Regions from separate parts of the Chromobacterium sp. Ag138 genome, predicted to be linked through region 1. Evidence: predicted binding sites of a transcription regulator. Region 1 holds the regulator's gene; the other holds the start of a gene.
What was found. The regulator FNR, encoded in region 1, switches genes on or off when oxygen is low (the NO sensors DNR and NnrR bind a similar motif). The targets are predictions, from matches to a motif close to TTGATNNNNATCAA.
Positions count from the first base shown of each region.

Region 2: ACY3GB_RS19480 (M61 family metallopeptidase) is a predicted target of FNR. The motif match lies at 1,400-1,413, and genes of this name have one in related genera.

Region 1 covers NZ_JBUPWA010000001.1:1,976,537-1,979,743, forward strand. Annotated here, with positions in the region: gene ACY3GB_RS09030 (RNA methyltransferase) at 1-605, shown strand, start outside; gene ACY3GB_RS09035 (DUF1853 family protein) at 640-1,506, shown strand; gene fnr (fumarate/nitrate reduction transcriptional regulator Fnr) at 1,554-2,300, opposite strand; gene hemN (oxygen-independent coproporphyrinogen III oxidase) at 2,407-3,207, shown strand, end outside.
Region 2 covers NZ_JBUPWA010000001.1:4,143,836-4,147,042, reverse strand. Annotated here, with positions in the region: gene ACY3GB_RS19480 (M61 family metallopeptidase) at 1-1,325, opposite strand, end outside; gene ccoN (cytochrome-c oxidase, cbb3-type subunit I) at 1,784-3,207, shown strand, end outside.

The DNA of each region.
Region 1 (3,207 bases):
AGGCCAACACGCTGGCCTCGGGCGCGGTGGACCTGCTGGAGAACGCCACCGTGGTTTCCACGCTGGCCGAGGCGCTGGCCGACGTCACCGTCACCTGCGCGCTGACCAGCCGCCGCCGCGAACTGACCACGCCGCTGTCCACCCCGCGCCAGACCACGCCGGAATTGATCGCCCGCGCCCGCAACGGCGAACAGGTGGCCCTGGTGTTCGGCAACGAGACCTTCGGCCTGTCGATCGAGGAAGTGGAGCAATGCAACCGCCTGGTGACCATCCCCGGCAACCCAGACTACTTCTCGCTGAATCTGGCGATGGCGGTGCAGGTGATGACCTACGAACTGTTCAGCCACACCGGCGTGGACGTGGAATACCTGCGCGCCGAGGGCGAGGCGGCGACGCAGAGCGAAGTGGACGGCATGTGCGGCCACCTGGAACAGGCGATGGACGAAATCGGCTACTTCCAACGCCGCAACAGCGAGCGGCTGATGCGCCGGATGCGCACCATGTTCCATCGCGCCGGGATGCTGCGCGAGGAGATCGACATCCTGCGCGGCTTCTACAAACAGGTGCAGCGCACCGCCTCCGGCCGTCCCGGGGATGCCGACTGAGCCCAGCCTCGCCCTGCCCTACGCGCGCCCCGCGGTGCGCGACCTCGCCTTTCTGCTGACCTCTCCTTCGCCCTGGCTGTGCGGCGCCGATCTGCCGCCGGAACGATTGCTGGGACCGGACGGCGAGGCGCTGCTGGCCCGGCTGGACCATGCGCCGGCCGAGCTGGAAGCCTGGCTGGCCGCCGCCCCCGGCAAGCGGCTGGGACAATATGCCGAACGGCTTTTTTCCTTCTGGTTTCACCAGGCGCCGCACATCGACCCCATCGCGGAAAATCTCAAAGTCATAAACCGGGAGCGCCGGACGATCGGGGAGTTCGACTTCCTGCTGCGGCTGGACGGCGAGCCCTGGCATCTGGAAACAGCCAGCAAGTTTTACCTTTCGCTGGGCGAAACCGCCGACGATCTGATCGGCCCCGGCCTCAATGACGCCTGGCGTTTGAAAGCGACCAAAACCACAACACAATTGCGGCTTTCCCGCCATTCCGACGCGCTTGCCATCCTGCCGGACGGTTTTCAGGACTGCCGCGCCGCGGCCCGGCTCTGCGGCTGGTTCTTCTATCCAGCGGACCAATCGCCGCCCGCGCCGCTCAATCCCCATCAACTGCGCGGCTGGCTCGCGCCGAGGGACACCCCCTGGCCGCGCGCCGGCGGCGATTCGCGCTGGGCCTGGCTGCCCAGGCTGTCATGGCTCGCCCCCGCGCTGCTGGCCGAAGCCGATACGCAGGACGAGGCCACCCTGCGCGCGCGGCTGCAAGCGATGCCGGCGCCGCAGTTGCTGGCCGAACTGCAAGCAGTCGGCGGCGGCCTGTGGCGCGAGGTCGCGCGCGGCTTTGCCGTTCCGCCCGGCTGGCCGGACCCGGCGCGCCTGGACGCGCTGAGGCTCAAAATCTCGCGGGCATGAAAAAAGGCAGGCGTCGCGCCTGCCTTGATTGCCGATTCCGGACTGCCTTAATGGCCGTCGGCGTGCATGCAGCCTGAAATCAGGTTTTTCAAATCGCCGACCTGCACCAGCTGGATGTGCTTGTGGTCGACGGTGATCCAGCCCTGCTGCTGGAACTTGGACAGCGTGCGGCTGACCGTCTCCAGCTTCAGGCCGAGGAAGCTGCCGATCTCTTCGCGGCTCATGCGCAGGATGAAGTCGTTGGCGGCGAAACCGCGGGTGGACAGCCGCTGCGACAGGTTCAGCAGGAAGGCGGCGATGCGCTCCTCCGCCTTCATGTTGCCCAACAGCAGCATCACGTTCTGGTCGCGCACGATCTCGCGGCTCATCAGGCGGTAGAAGTGGTGCTGCAGGCTGGGGATGTCGCGGGACAGCGACTCCATCCGGGTGAACGGCAGCTCGCACACTTCGCTGTCCTCCAGCGCCACCGCGTCGCAGCTGTGATTGCTGGAGGAAATGCCGTCCAGCCCCATCAGCTCGCCCGACATCAGGAAGCCGGTCACCTGCTCGCGGCCATCCTGGCTGGCGACACAGGTCTTGAAGAAACCGGTGCGGATCGCGTACAGCGACTTGAAGGACTCGCCGCTGCGGAATAGGTATTCGCCGCGCTTCAGGCGGCGGCTCTGGCGGATCACCGCGTCCAGTTGGCCCATTTCCTCTCGGTTCAAACCGACAGGCAGGCACAGCTCGCGCAGACTGCAGCTGGAGCAGGAGATTTTCAGCGTATGCAGGGAGGTATGGTTTTGTTCAGACATGCTGTGTGTGCTACAAGCCGGCGAAGCTTGACCCTTATCAAGGCGGAATTCACAAGTTTTTCGCAAATTTACCAGTCCTCCAGAAGTTTTACCATCCGAATACGACATGAAAACTACCCACCCCTTCTCTCCCGTCCATTTCGTTTTCGATCGAGAGTTGATCGAGAAGCTGGATGGCGCGGGGCCAAGATACACATCCTACCCGACGGCAGATCGTTTTACGTCCAACTTCTCGACGCAAGACTATCTGGACAAATTGCGCCAGCGCCAGATCGGCGCCAACCGCAAACCTCTATCATTGTACGCTCATATACCTTTTTGCAACACCATCTGCTATTACTGCGCCTGCAACAAGATCATCACCAAGGACAGCGGCAAGGCGGACCAGTATTTGGATTACCTGGAGAAAGAAATCCGCTTGGTGTCCGCCGAACTGGGCATCCGGGAAAAAGTGATACAGCTGCACTTCGGCGGCGGCACGCCCACCTTCCTGTCCGATGCCCAGCTTGAGCGGCTGATGGGCATCCTGAGCAGCCACTTCGAATTCCTGAGCGACGGAGAATATTCCATAGAGATTGATCCGCGCAAGGTAAAACGTGAAACCATGCTGAAATTGGCAGGATATGGTTTCAACCGCGTCAGCGTGGGCATACAGGATTTCGATCCGGCGGTGCAGCGGGCGGTGAACCGGGTGCAAACCGAGGAGGAAACCCGCGCGGTGATCGAGGCGGCGCGCGAGGGCGGGTTCAAATCGGTCAGCCTGGACCTGATCTACGGCCTGCCGCTGCAAAGCCGCGAAACCATGCGCGACACGCTGCAAAAGGCGCTGGCGCTGGATCCGGACCGGCTGTCGCTGTACAACTACGCCCACCTGCCCAGCGTATTCATGCCGCAGCGGCGCATCAAC
Region 2 (3,207 bases), 2.2 Mb from region 1:
GTGGTTTCGATCGCGACCTTTTCCCACTCGTCCTCTTCCAGGCCCTTGCCGTCGGCCAGCCACTTGCTCCACAGCGCGCGCATCACGTCGTCCAGCGACTGCTTGCCCTTGCTGTCGCGGCGGATGGTGAGATCCAGCGCCAGCGCGGCCAGCGAGCCCTTGGTGTAGTAGCTGACGATGCTGTTGGGGCTGTTTTCATCCTGACGGTAGTACTTGGTCCAGGCCTCGAAGCTGGATTGCTCCAGCGTCTGCTTGAGGCGGCCCGCGCCGCGTTGCACGCCGGTGATGGTTTCGGCCAGCAGGCCCAGATAGCGCTTCTCGTCGATCAGGCCGCAGCGGACCAGGGTCAGGTCGTCGTAATAGGAGGTGATGCCTTCGAACGCCCACAGCAGGCGGGTCATGCCTTCGCGGTTCAGGTCATACGGCGTGAACGCCGCCGGCTTCATCCGCTTGACGTTCCAGCTGTGGAAGTATTCGTGGCTGATCAGGCCCAGCAGCTTCAGATAGCCGTCGCCGATGTCGGTGGCGCCAGGGGCGGGCAAGTCGTCGCGGTTTGCCACCAGCGCGGTGGAGGCGCGGTGCTCCAGGCCGCCGTAGATGTCTTTGCCGACGAACAGCATGAACACGTAGCGCTCGAACGGGGCGGGCTCGCCGAACAGCTTGATCTGGTATTCGCAGATCTTGCGGGTGTCCTCGGCCAGCCGCTTCAGATCACCCTGGAAACGGCCGGAAACGACGAACTCGTGCGGCACGCCGCAAGCCTTGAAGCTGACCTTTTGGAACTCGCCCATTTCCACCGGGTGGTCGATCAGCTCATCGTAACTGGATGCCTGGTAGCCGCCGAAGCCGCTCTTTTTCTTGACGTCGGCGGCGGGCAGGCTGGTCGCCACTTTCCAGCCGGCGTAAGCCTTGCCCTCCGGCGCCTGGATCTCCACGGCGCAGGGCTCGTTTTCGTAGCCTTCAGCCGCCAGGAACACGCTGGTGCCGTTGAAGAAGCCGCGCTCGCCGTCCAGGTAGGCGCCGCGCACCGACAGGTCGAAGGCGTAGACCAGATAGCGCAGCGTCAACGCGCCCTTGGCCGGCGCCGCCTGCCAGCGGTTCTTTTCCAGCTGCCGCAACGCCACCGGTTTGCCGCCGGCGCGGGCCTCCATCTCGACGATGTGCTTGGAAAATTCACGGATCATATAACTGCCGGGAATCCACGCCGGCAAAAAAAACACCTGGCCATCCTTGGCCGGGTGCGTAACAGTGACAGTTGCTTCGAACAGGTGCGCTTCCGGCGAGACCGGGCGCAGCGTGTAATGTACGGGGACGGGTTGGGTCATGATCGGCCTGCAAGCGTTGCAAAACTTGATGATTCTAGCATTTCCGCGATTTTGGCGGTTGCCCTCATGGCGTATTGATCCATGTCAAGAAGTCATACCAATACGCAAATACAATTGCATGCGTAGCAACATGCACTATTCGTATCGCTACCCTCGTAATACCGCGAGAATTGGGACAGACAAGAACCGATCCAAGCCGACTATGCAACTGGCTCGCATAAGGCATTTGATTTAGAATAACGGCATTGGATACGTGGAAATTTGGTGCTATCGAAAAGGCCGGCAAACTGCTAATACAGACATCAAAGCCTATCGGTACAGGTCAAGCACCTGATTCGACTTTCACGACACGGTTCCCCGCGGCTTGCTTTCCCATTTCCAGATTGGGATGAGGTTGAAAAGTTCAAGCCGCCTCGGTTTGTCATGTTCTGAGTTAGCAACCTTGGAGAAAACCTTAAATGGAAACGCAACCCACTTATAACTATAAGGTGGTGCGCCAATTTGCCATCATGACCGTAGTTTGGGGCATAGTCGGCATGTTGGTGGGCGTCATCATTGCGGCCCAGCTGGTGTGGCCGGAGCTCAATTTCGGGCCCTGGTTCCACTTTGGCCGCCTGCGCCCCTTGCACACCAACGCCGTCATCTTCGCCTTCGGCGGCTGCGGTCTGTTCGCCACCTCCTACTACGTGGTGCAGCGCACCTGTAACGTCAGGCTGATTTCCGACAAGCTGGCCGCCGTCACCTTCTGGGGCTGGCAGCTGGTGATCGTGCTGGCGGCCATCACGCTGCCGCTCGGCTTCACCACCTCCAAGGAATACGCAGAGCTGGAATGGCCGATCAAGCTGCTGATCGCCGTGATCTGGGTGATTTACGCGATCGTGTTCTTCGGCACCATCGCCATCCGCAAGGTCAAGCACATCTACGTGGCCAACTGGTTCTACGGCGCCTTCATCCTGGCCGTGGCGTTGCTGCACATCGTCAACTCCGCCTTCGTGCCGGTGACCATGTGGAAATCCTATTCGGTGTACTCCGGCGCCGTCGACGCGATGGTGCAATGGTGGTACGGCCACAACGCGGTGGGCTTCTTCCTGACCGCGGCCTTCCTCGGCATGATGTACTACTTCGTTCCCAAGCAGGCCGGCCGTCCGGTGTATTCCTATCGCCTGTCGGTGGTGCACTTCTGGGCGCTGATCTTCACCTATATGTGGGCCGGTCCGCACCACCTGCACTATACCGCGCTGCCCGACTGGACCCAGTCCGTCGGCATGGTGTTCTCGCTGATCCTGCTTGCGCCGTCCTGGGGCGGCATGATCAACGGCATCATGACCCTGTCCGGCGCCTGGCATAAGCTGCGCACCGATCCGGTGCTGAAGTTCCTGGTGGTGTCGCTGTCGTTCTACGGCATGTCCACCTTCGAAGGCCCGATGATGTCGATCAAGACCGTCAACGCCTTGTCCCACTACACCGACTGGACCATCGGCCACGTGCACTCCGGCGCGCTGGGCTGGGTGGGCTTCATCACCATCGGCTCGATGTACTACCTGATCCCGCGTCTGTTCGGCCGCGAAACCATGCACAGCGTCAAGCTGATCGAGGCCCACTTCTGGCTGGCCACCGTCGGCGTGGTGCTCTACATCGCCGCGCTGTGGATCTCCGGCGTGATGCAAGGCCTGATGTGGCGCGCGCTGAACCCGGACGGCACCCTGACCTACGCCTTCGTCGAGGCGGTGAAAGCCACCTACCCGTACCACACGGTGCGCCTGCTGGGCGGCTTCCTCTACCTCTCCGGCATGCTGCTGATGGCCTACAACACCTACCGCACCGTCGTCGCAGGCCGCGCCGTCGATGCCAAGATCCCGGCCATCACCGCAGAAGCACATTA